Indioceanicola profundi: one gene and its partner. The protein of the gene in region 1 binds, or shares a complex with, the protein of each later gene. Links are inferred from orthologs where the notes say so. Each region holds a gene or a part of one and is shown in the gene's direction. Other genes may lie near its edges.

What was found. The genes of interacting proteins can lie anywhere in the genome.
Region 2: the proteins of dnaN (region 1) and DOL89_RS09975 are in contact, whole or in part, in a solved structure (PDB 1OK7), measured with the Escherichia coli proteins. The link is inferred for Indioceanicola profundi from one-to-one orthologs.

The regions. Positions count from the first base shown.
Region 1 is NZ_CP030126.1:3,107,749-3,115,590, forward strand. Bases 4,085-6,895 are described here. They hold dnaN (DNA polymerase III subunit beta), read left to right. Parts: upstream 4,085-4,834; coding sequence 4,835-5,956; downstream 5,957-6,895. Other genes in these bases: DOL89_RS14905 (GNAT family N-acetyltransferase), read left to right, coding at 4,155-4,667; DOL89_RS14915 (GNAT family N-acetyltransferase), read left to right, coding at 6,009-6,671; DOL89_RS14920 (alkene reductase), read right to left, coding at 6,712-6,895. Outside these bases: DOL89_RS14880 (metallophosphoesterase), read left to right, coding at 1-102; DOL89_RS14885 (MarC family protein), read right to left, coding at 547-1,182; DOL89_RS14890 (winged helix DNA-binding domain-containing protein), read right to left, coding at 1,296-2,282; DOL89_RS14895 (CoA transferase subunit B), read right to left, coding at 2,567-3,226; DOL89_RS14900 (CoA transferase subunit A), read right to left, coding at 3,245-3,949; more of DOL89_RS14920, read right to left, coding at 6,896-7,842. UniProt on the Escherichia coli protein: Confers DNA tethering and processivity to DNA polymerases and other proteins. Acts as a clamp, forming a ring around DNA (a reaction catalyzed by the clamp-loading complex) which diffuses in an ATP-independent manner freely and bidirectionally along dsDNA.
Region 2 is NZ_CP030126.1:2,086,935-2,090,296, forward strand. The notes cover bases 1-2,789. They hold DOL89_RS09975 (DNA polymerase IV), read left to right. Parts: upstream 1-635; coding sequence 636-1,943; downstream 1,944-2,789. Other genes in these bases: DOL89_RS09970 (response regulator), read right to left, coding at 1-399; DOL89_RS09980 (cell envelope integrity EipB family protein), read right to left, coding at 1,958-2,788. In the rest of the region: DOL89_RS09985 (GGDEF domain-containing protein), read left to right, coding at 3,060-3,362. UniProt on the Escherichia coli protein: Poorly processive, error-prone DNA polymerase involved in translesion repair and untargeted mutagenesis. Copies undamaged DNA at stalled replication forks, which arise in vivo from mismatched or misaligned primer ends.

The DNA.
Region 1 (7,842 bases):
ATGACGCGGCAGGTGGATGTCGGCGTCGACGTCTGGGACTTCCGCCCCGTCACCTTCGCCCAGATCCGCGACCGCTTCACCCGCCGCAGGGTTCGCGCATAGCCTCAAGACAAGCGTAGGTCGGTCACGCACAGCGTGGCCGACAGCCATCCGAGCCATTCGGCGCTTTTCTCCCTATGGGAGGAGCCGATCTGGGTTTTGGGAAAGGATGAATAGGATAACGGAGCCCCCATCACCTGCCGGTGCAGGCCGGTGATCCAGGACTGGCTCCGCCGGTCCAGCGCGCCATCCCATTCATCCTATTCATCCTTGCCAGATAACCAACCGTCCCTCACGGCCTGCGCGAACAGCGCCCAATGGCCGGGCCGGTGACATCTCGAAAGATGGAAATGATGACCAGGATGGAAATGATGGTGCAGGGCCATTCGGCTACGGATCAGCCCTGCATGGTCTTGATCACCGCCTGCGGCGCACTCAGTCCATCATCTTTATTTTTCCCATCATTTTCATCTTTCTATATGTCACTGACCCTTCCGCGCCAAACCGTCAGGCACCGTTCAGGATGCCGCTCTCCACCACCCCGTCGATGACGAACTGGCAGGCCAGGGCTGTCAGCAGGATGCCCAGCACGCGGTTGATGACGTTGATGCCGGTGCGGCCCAGCACGCGGCTGACCTCGCCCGCGAACAGCAGCACCAGCAGCGTGCCGGCAAGAACCGCCAGCAGCACGCCCAGAACCGCGGCCTGCAGCGCCCAGTCGCCCCCGGCCCGGCCCATGAACAGCACGATGCTGGTCATCGCCCCCGGTCCGGCGATCAGCGGGATGGCCAGCGGAAAGACGGAGATGTCGGGGCGGTGGCGTGCCTCCACATTCTCATCCTCCGTCGTGGTGCGCAGGCCGCTTTCGCGGGCGAACACCAGATCGATGGCCAGCAGCAGCAGCAGGATGCCGCCGGCGATACGGAAGGCCGCCGTGCTGATTCCCAGCCCGTGCAGCAGCGCCTCCCCGACAAAGGCGAAGGTCAGAAGGATGGCGGCCCCGATCAGAGTGCCCTTAATCGCCATGCGTCGGCGCTGCCGCCCTTCCATCCCGCCGGTCAGCCCGGCGAAGACAGGTCCCAGCCCCACCGGGTCGATGGTCACGAAGAAGGCGATGGCGGCGGTCAGCAGCAGGTCGTTCACGGCAGGAGGCTTTCGGCGGGACGCAATGGGGGTAAGCTCGAACCGCGCCCCATCTATGCCGCCCCGCCCCCATCCGCAACCACCGGGCGGGCAGGGGTGGCATGCGGGGCCACTCAGCCCGCCAGCCGCACCTCCACCTTTTCTCCGCCGGCCAGCAGGCGCAGCTTTCGGGTGATGGCGGGCAGCTCCTTCTTATAGACCCGCTCCAGCGGCGTGATCTCCACCTCCCAGCCCCGCGGCGTGCGCTTGTGGGTCCAGGTGGCGACCACCCGGCCCTGGCGCAGCACCACCGGGCTGATCCAGCCGGCGGTGCGGTAGACGGCCGGGCGGAACCGGTCGGCCAGATACTGGCCGGTGTCATTGTGCGCCAGCAGATAGGGATCGAACAGGGGCGTGACCGCGATGGCCCCCTCCGCATGCTCGGCAGTCCGCAGGGCCTCCTCGTCGCGCGCCAATGCGAAGGCCGGGCGGCCGGCCAAGTCGACGGGCAGCAGCTCCGCCGCCAGATCGGCGAAGGCGTCGCGCACCGGTTCGGCATAGAGCCCGACGAACTTGCGGAAATCGGCCGGGGCGGCGGGGCCATATGCTGCCAGATAGCGGCGCAGGATCTCCGCCATGGCGGCACGGGGCTCCGCCGCCTCCACATCGCCGGCCCAGCCGGGCAGGTGGACGAACTTGGCCTCCCGCTCCTCCCCCTCCACCGCCGGGCCGTGGCAGACATGGCCGAGCGCGCAGGCCAGCTTGATCACCCCGCCCCAGCTATGCTCCAGCCAGGGCCGCGCCCACTCGCCCAGCGTGGGCACCAGGCGGCGGGACAGGTCCATGCGGCTGTGCGGTCCATGCAGGGCCAGCGTCTCCGCCACGGCGGCCACCAGCGCCTCCACCTGCGCCGGGCTCAGCCCCTCGCTCTCATACCAGTTGTGGTAATTGCCGACGCGCAGCCGCCGCATGGCCAGCAGCAGCCCCAGATCCTCCCGCGGCACCAGATGCAGGGTGGAGCGCTGGGCCCACAGCTTCACCAGGCTGCGGTCCCGCCACAGCGCCGCCTCGGCCGCCGCCTCGCTGAACCCGGTGGCGGACCGGACGCGCAGTTGCAGCACGCCGGCCGAATAGACCTGCGCCTGCGCGCCCAGCAGCGCCCGTGCGGCGGTGAGCGCATCCGGGGCCGGGCTAGACAGATGCTGCCGCGCCAGCCGGAAGGCCAGCGCCTGGGGATGGAGACCTGCACGGGATGCACCCAGGCGAACAAGAAGGGAACGGGAGAGTGCCGCAGGGCGGGGATGCTGGCAAGAGAGGAGGCGGCGTCGGCCCCGACCCCGGAAACAAGAACCGCCCGCCAGGGCTTCCCCCGGCGGGCGGCTCTACTCCTGGACCCCGGACCGGGTCAGAGGGCGGAGGTGAACTCGCCTTCGGTCTTGGCCTTGATTTCGTCCAGCGTGACGCCGGGGGCCAGCTCGATCAGCCTCATGCCCTCGTCGCCATGCTTGTCGATGGTGAAGACGCCGAAGTCGGTGACCACCATGTCCACCACCCGCGTGCCGGTCAGCGGCAGGTCGCAGGCCTTCAGCAGCTTGGGCTGGTCGGCCCCGGTGGCCTTGTCCTTGGCGGTGTGCTCCATCACCACCACCACCTTCTTCACGCCGGCCACCAGGTCCATGGCCCCGCCCATGCCCTTGACCATCTTGCCGGGGATCATCCAGTTGGCAAGGTCGCCATTCTGGGCCACCTGCATGGCGCCCAGCACCGACAGGTCGATATGGCCGCCGCGGATCATGCCGAAGCTGTCGGCGGAGCTGAAGAAGCTGGTGTGGGGCAGCTTGGTGATGGTCTGCTTGCCGGCATTGATCAGGTCCGGGTCCTCCTCCCCCTCATAGGGGAAGGGGCCCATGCCCAGCATGCCGTTCTCCGACTGCAGCGTCACATGCATGCCCTCGGGGATGTAGTTCGCCACCAGGGTCGGGATGCCGATGCCCAGATTCACATAGAAGCCGTCGCGCAGTTCCTTGGCGGCGCGGGCGGCCATTTCGTCACGGGTCCAAGCCATGGTCGTGGTCTCCCTTTCTCAGCCGCGCTTCCGGGTGGTGCGCTGTTCGATGCGCTTCTCGTAGTTCTTCCCCTCGATAATGCGCTGGACGAAGATGCCGGGGGTGTGGATGTGGTCGGCATCCAGCTCGCCGGCCGGAACCAGCTTCTCCACCTCGGCCACGGTGACCTCGCCGGCGGTGGCCATCATCGGATTGAAGTTGCGAGCGGTCATCCGGTAGATCAGGTTGCCCTCGGTATCGCCGATATGGGCCTTCACGATGGACAGGTCGGCCTTCAGGCCGCGCTCCATCACATAGGTCTCCCCGTCGAACTCCCGCACCTCCTTGCCCTCGGCCACCAGCGTGCCGACGCCGGTCTTGGTGAAGAAGGCGGGGATGCCGGCGCCGCCGGCGCGGATGCGCTCGGCCAGGGTGCCCTGGGGATTGAACTCCAGCTCCAGCTCGCCGGACAGGTACTGCTGGGCGAACAGCTTGTTCTCACCGACATAGGAGCTGATCATCTTGGAGATCTGCCGGGTCTCCAGCAGCACGCCGAGGCCGAAGCCGTCCACGCCGGCATTGTTGGAGATCACGGTCAGCCCCTTGACCCCCGACAGCTTGATGGCCGCGATCAGGTTCTCCGGGATGCCGCACAGGCCGAACCCGCCGGCCATGATCGTCATGTCGTTCCGCAGCAGCCCCGCCAGGGCCGCGACGGCGTCGGAATAGACCTTCTTGCTCATGGCTCCAGCGATTCCCCCTAGTATTTTGTGTCGCAGGTGCGAAAGGCTCTACGCCGCGCCCGCGTGTGAGTCAATCAGCCGAAGGTGAATGACCATTCAGGTTCAGGGCCGGCGCGGCGCTGATGCCGGCCGTCCTGGGCTTGCGGCATGCGCGTTAAAGGTGCAATGCTATTTCCACTTCCTAAAGCGGCTCACCCGGTACCCCATGTTCGGCGCACCCGACCGGTTCAACACCGAACGCATCGCCGCCGCCCGGCTGACCCGGCGGGACGAGGAGGTGATCCTGTCCATGCACAACGACCCCGTCGTCATGGCCAGCATCGGGGGCGTGCAGGACCGCGCCATGACCGAAAATTACATGCGCCTCAATCTGGAGCACTGGCAGCGCAGGGGCTTCGGCATCTACCTGCTGCATGGCCGCCTCGATGGCGCCCTGCTGGGCCGGGCCGGCATCCGCACCACGAAGGTGCAGGGGGCGGAGGAGGTCGAACTGTCCTATGTGCTGATGCCGGGCGCCTGGGGGCGGGGTCTGGCGACCGAAGCGGCGCGGGCGTTGGTGGCTCTGGCGCGCGACGTGCTGTCGCTGCCCGGCCTTGTCGCCTTCATCGCCGCCGCCAACGCGCCATCGCAGCGCGTGGCGGGCAAGTGCGGCTTCATCCGCCAGGGAGTGGTGGAGCGATCCACCGGCCCGCACGAGCTGCACCGGCTGGTCTTCTGAAGCGGCTGCCCTCCGCGCAACCGCAGGCTTAATCCGGCGCAGTGCAAGAAGCTCTGTTCCTCCCAATCGCTTATGCTATTGTGTGGCCCCCTTCCGGGGAGGAGTGAAACTAAGGCGCTGTGGCGAACCGGTCCGGATCGCGGCGGCGGGTAGAGAAACGGAACGCGATGAAGATCACGATCGAGCGTGCGGCCCTGCTTCGGTCTCTCGGCCACGTCCAGAGCGTTGTTGAGCGGCGGAACACGATTCCCATTCTCTCCAACGTTCTGCTGCGCGCTGAGAACGGGGAGCTGTCGCTGACCGCGACCGACATGGACCTCGAGATCGTGGAGAGCGTCCCGGCCGACATCTCGCGCCCCGGCTCCGCCACCGCGCCGGCGCACACCCTTTACGACATCGCGCGCAAGCTGCCCGACGGCTCCCAGGTGGAGCTGGACGCCACCGGCGATCTGCTGACGCTCCGCTCCGGCCGCTCCCAGTTCAAGCTGGGCACGCTCCCGGTCGAGGACTATCCGCAGATGGCGGGCGGCGACCTGGGGCATCGCTTCCAGCTCACCGCGTCCGAGCTGAAGATGCTGGTGGACCGGACCAAGTTCGCCATCTCCACCGAGGAGACGCGCTATTATCTGAACGGCATCTACGTCCACGCCACCAAGCCGAAGGCCGCCGGCGAGGCGCAGATGCTGCGCGCCGTGGCCACCGACGGCCACCGGCTGGCGCGGGTGGAAATGGCGCTGCCGGACGGCGCCGCCAACATCCCCGGCGTGATCGTGCCGCGCAAGACCGTGCTGGAAGTGCGCAAGCTGCTGGACGAGGCGGCGGACCTGATCGAGGTCCAGCTCTCAGACACCAAGGTGCGCTTCGCCTTCGACAGCATCACCCTGACCAGCAAGCTGATCGACGGCACCTTCCCGGATTATGAGCGGGTGATCCCGGTCGGCAACGACAAGGCGCTTGAGGTCAATCCGAAGGACTTCGCCGCCGCCGTCGACCGCGTCGCCACCATCAGCACGGAGAAGAGCCGTGCGGTGAAGCTGTCGCTGGACCGCGGCGTGCTGACCCTCTCCGCCTCCTCGCCGGAAGCGGGCAGCGCCACGGAAGAGCTGGAGGTCATGTACGACGCCAGCGCGCTGGAGATCGGCTTCAACAGCCGCTACCTGCTGGACATCACCCAGCAGATCGAAGGCGACGGGGCCCGCTTCAAGATGGCGGATGCCGGCAGCCCGACGGTGGTGCAGGATATCGCCGACGGCAGCGCCCTTTATGTGCTGATGCCCATGCGGGTGTGAGGCCGCGGGGCTCCGGCCCCGGCCTTTCCCGGCCAGACTTTCAAGACCGGACATGACGACGCCGCCCGACCTGCCCCGCCCGCCGGTTGATGCAACCCTGTTCGCCGGGCGCACGGTGGATCTGGAGCGGGCGGATGTGGGGCTGCATGCGCCGGGGCTGTGGCGCGCCATCGGAGCGGACCCGAACCTCTGGACCCACATCCCGTCCGGCCCCTTCTATGACGAGGCGGAATTCACGGCCTGGCTTGCCGCCCGCATCGGGCGCGAGGGCGTCGCCATCTTCACCGTGATGGACAAGACCGCGCCCGAGGGTCCCGTGCCCGCCGGAATCTATTTCCTTCTCGGCATCGACCCCGAAATGGGCACGGCGGAGATCGGGCTGGTCTACGGCCCGGCCCTCGCCCGCCGCACCGGCGGAACGGAGGCCTTCTACCTGCTGGCGGGCCATGTGCTGGGCACGCTGGGCTATCGGCGGCTGGAATGGCGTTGCACCACCCGGAATGCCGAGTCGATGCGCGCGGCCGAGCGCTTCGGTTTCACCCGCGAAGGGGTGATCCGGCAGAGCGCCTGGCGCAAGGGCGTCAACTGGGACACGGCCGTCTATGGCCTGCTGGACCATGAATGGCCGGACATGGCGGCGCGGTTCGAGTCCTGGCTGTCGCCGGACAACTTCACGCCGGACGGGCGGCAGCTCCGCCCCCTGTCGGCGGCCTGACGGAATATCCGGTAGGAGCCGCCGACAGGAGAATGGCCGGTCAGGCCACCTGGGCGGTGCTCCAGGCCTGGGGCAGGCTGTCCTCGAAGCTGGGATAGTCGATATAGCCCTTCGGCCCGTCGGTGTAGAAGGTGCTGCTGTCCGCCTCCGCCAGCGGCAGGTCGCGGCGGAAACGCTCCACCAGGTCCGGGTTGGCGATGAAGGGCGTGCCAAAGGCCACCGCGTCGGCCGAACCGTCGGCCAGGGCGGCCGTGGCGCTGGCCTTGTCGAAGGCGCCGTTCAGGATCATCGGCCCGGTATAGATCCGGCGCAAAGTCGGCGCCACCCTGGGCTTGCCCGGCGGCGGACCCATCCGGTGCCCCTCCAGCGCCGGCTCGATGACGTGCAGGAAGGCCAGATCGTAGCGGTTCAGCCGCTCCGCCACATGGGTGAACACGGCCGTGGGATTGCTGTCATACTGGCCGTTATGCTCGCCCGCCGGCGACAGGCGCAGGCCGACCCGGCCGGACCCGCCCCAGGCGTCGATCACCGCCTCCGTCACCTCGAACAGGAAGCGGGCGCGGTTCTCGATGCTGCCGCCATAGCGGTCGGTGCGCAGGTTGGAGCCGTCGCGCAGGAACTGGTCGATCAGGTAGCCGTTGGCCCCATGGATCTCGACCCCGTCGAAGCCGGCCTGCTTCGCCCGCGCCGCGGCGGCGGCGAAGGCTTCCACCCGCTGGACGACCTCTTCCGTCTCCAGGGCGCGGGGGGTGACGCGGTCCAGCTTCTCATTGTTCCGGCCAAGCGTGATGCCGCCGGCGTTCACGGCGCTGGGCGCCACCGGCAGCCCGCCATCCTCCTGATAGACGGGATGGGAGTTGCGCCCGGTGTGCCAGAGCTGCAGCACGATCTGCCCGCCCTGCGCATGCACCGCATCGGTCACCCGCCGCCAGCCGGCAACCTGGGCATCGGTGTGGATGCCGGGTGCGCGCGGATAGGCCTGCCCCTCCTGCAGGATCTGGCTGGCCTCCGACACGATCAGCCCGGCGCCGGCACGCTGGGTATAGTAGGTCACGGCCAGGGAAGAGGGCACATTGCCTTCCGCCGCGCGCCCACGGGTCAGCGGCGCCATCACGATCCGGTTGCGCAACTCGAGTTCGCCCAGACGGATGGGCGTGAACAGGTCTGGAAT
Region 2 (3,362 bases), 1.0 Mb from region 1 along the record:
CTTGACGGTCTGGAGGAAGTTCGCCACCGAGATCGGTTTGGCGATATAATCCTCACAGCCGCCTTCGCGGATTTTTTCCTCATCCCCCTTCATGGCGAAGGCCGTGACGGCAATGACGGGAATCGTGCGGAGCTCCTCATCCTCCTTGATCCATTTGGCAACCTCCAGGCCTGATATGCTTGGCAGCTGGATGTCCATCAGGATCAGGTCGGGACGATGTTGCCGCGCCAAGCGCAGAGCGTCCATTCCGTCCTTCGTCTGCAGGGTCGTATAGCCGTGCGCCTCCAGAAGATCATGAAAAAGCTTCATGTTCAGCTCGTTATCCTCGACGATCAGCACCCGCTTGGAGGGGGCGATCACGCCGCCGAAAGAGCCTACCACTATCGTCTCGGCACACATTACGATGCTCCTGCCGGGCATACAACCGGCATCGCGGCCCAAGGCATCGCAGACCATGCGTTGGGAGGTTGGAATCCAGGGAGATTCTCAGCGGCAAAGATTAAGCTCGGGTTACTCCATTTCGTGTAAGGGAAGCACAAGAACTCCGCCGCCTGTCCGAAGGTGATACATTGGAACTATCGAAAGGGGCAAGAGGCGAAACAAGCAAGAATGCTGCCGCAGACCGGGCAGAGGGCATGAATGCGAACGGAATTCCGACGCCCGGCCTGTGCCGCGATTGCGGAGCGCTCGTACCGGGCGAAGGACGCCGCTGTACGGCCTGCCGCTCGGCCCGGTTGGTGCGTCATGTGGAGCTGCACCGGCTGGGAATCGCACACATCGATTGCGACGCCTTCTATGCCAGCGTGGAGAAGCGGGACAATCCCGCCCTGGCCGACAAGCCGGTGATCGTGGGCGGCGGGCAGCGCGGAGTCGTGTCCGCCTGCTGCTACATTGCACGGATGTATGGCGTCCGTTCGGCCATGCCCATGTTCAAGGCGCTATCGGCCTGCCCCGACGCGGTGGTGATTCCCCCGAACATGAAGAAGTACAGTGCCGTGGGCCGGCAGGTGGCCGCCCTGATGGAAGAGGCGACGCCCCTGGTGGAGCGGCTGTCCATTGATGAGGCCTTCCTGGACCTGACCGGTACGGAAGCGCTGCATGGCGGCAGCCCGGCCCGAACCCTGGTCAAGCTGGTGCGGCGCATAGAGCGGGAGGTAGGCATTACCGCCTCCGTCGGACTGTCCTACAACAAGTTCCTGGCCAAGATCGCCTCCGACCTGGACAAGCCCCGCGGATTCGCGGTGATCGGACGGGCCGAGGTGCTGGATTTCCTCGGCCCCCGCTCGGTCGGGCTGATCTGGGGCGTGGGCAAGGCGCTGCAGCAGAAGCTGGAGGCGGACGGCATCCGCACCATCGCGCAGTTGCGGGAGGTTCCAGACATTCTTCTGGCCAAGCGCTATGGCGCCATGGGGCTGCGGCTTGCGAAGTTCGCTCGCGGCGAGGACAGCCGCGTCGTGACGCCCAATGCCCCGCCGAAGAGCGTGTCGGCGGAGACCACCTTCAACACCGATCTCAACCAGATGGACCCGCTGGAGCGGGCGCTCTGGCCCCTGTGCGAGACCGTGGCACGGCGGCTGAAGGCGGACGGCTATGCCGGCGGCAGCGTCACGCTGAAGCTGAAGACGTCGGATTTCCGGCTGCGCACCCGCACGCGCCGCCTGCCCTCCCCCACCCTGCTGGCCGACCGCATCTTCCGTCTCGGGCGGGATCTGCTGGCGGAGGAGTTGGCGGAAGAGAAGGAGAGTGGCACCCGGTTCCGGCTGATCGGAATCGGCTGCGCCGACCTGCGCGATCTCGCCGACGCGGACCCGCCCGACCTGCTGGACCCGGGCCTTGCCCGCCGCGCCAAGGTAGAGCAGGCCATGGATGCCGTCCGCGCCAAGCTGGGTGCAGACGCCATATTGAAGGGCCGCAGCCTACCGATCGACGAAGACGAGAATTAGAGGCTCCCTTGAACTCAGCAGCGCGGCGCGGGCACGGATTGCAGTTCGTCCAGGGTCACATCCACCTGGAAATCGCCGTAGTCGATCACCATGGATTGGACCACCCCGTTCCGCTGCACCAGCATCGAAGTCTCATAATCGGGAAGCGCCGCCTGGGGATCGCTGGGGAAGAAGGCCAGATGAACGGGCCAAGCCTCGTCGCTCCGCAACTCGTCGCCCCCCTTGCCGCCTGCGGATGACTTTCTGGCATTGGCGATCACCGCGCTCACAGGGGTGGCGCCTTCCTGCTCGCTGCCGTCGAACACCGTGGCGGCGAAGAAGGGCTCGCCCGACGCGGCGACCTCCAACAGGCGGAGGGTGTGGGCCGTCGGGAACATGGCGCCCGGCCGCAGCTCGACCTCCTTCTGCTCCGGCCGGTTGAAGGTGACGGTGCCGCCGGAGCCGCCGCTGAGCGATGCCTCGCCCCGCAGTTCCTCCTCCACCTGACCGTTGACGAGCTTACGAACATTGAAGCGGTAGCTTTCGCCGTCCTTGGCCTCCCAGGTCACGTAGCTGTTGTCGAAGCTCACCTCCTCCCCTTCCTGATAGGTGAAGCGCACTTCGAACCTCTGCTCAATGGTCCAGCCATCGCAGGCATCCTTCCAGGCGAAGCTCATGCGGCCCTGGACATCGGCCACGGGGCTGCGCGCCCGCGCATTGGACAGCTTCATGGAATAGGTGGCCGTATGGGGCGCAACCTCCGATTCCGCTCCGGCCGGCGGGGCACAGGCGGTAGCGGCCGTGAGGCCGAACAGGGTGGCGAGAACAAGACTGGTGAGCCTTGCAGGTGGCAGGATCGATTGCACGCGTCACCAGCGGTCTGCGAAAGGAAGCGCAATTGTCTCCCTAAATCATGGCGAAGCAAGGGCCTTAACGTTCAAGGCCATGTCCGGAACAGACGGCACTCTTTTCCGGACCACCGGGATGGACTGGGCAGTTCCTGCCGGTAGGTAGCAGGCGGCCATACCCGCAAAATATATAAAATTAAGGATAAGTTGTTGAGCCGGCAGGGCGGAGGTGGATGGCACAAAGCTTGCCTTAGTGGGGCAGATGCAATCCTGAAAAGGATATCCGTTCATGAGCCCGCTCGACATCGCGCTGCCTGCCCACGCCGCACTGGAATTCCAGCTTCCCATTCCGATCCGCGCATCGCGCCTGCCGGACGGGTATGAGGCCATGGGCGCACAGCTTCTGCTGCTGCAGGAAGCGCAGGACAGGCTGCGCGCGGCGGAGCGGCTGATCGCCGAGCAGCAGGCCCGTATTGAAACCTTGGAGGCGATGAGCATGACCGACGAGCTTACCGGACTGCTGAACCGCCGGGGCTTCATGGATGCTTTCCATCGCGAGCTGGCGGCGGGCAGCCGGCTCGGGACCGGAGGC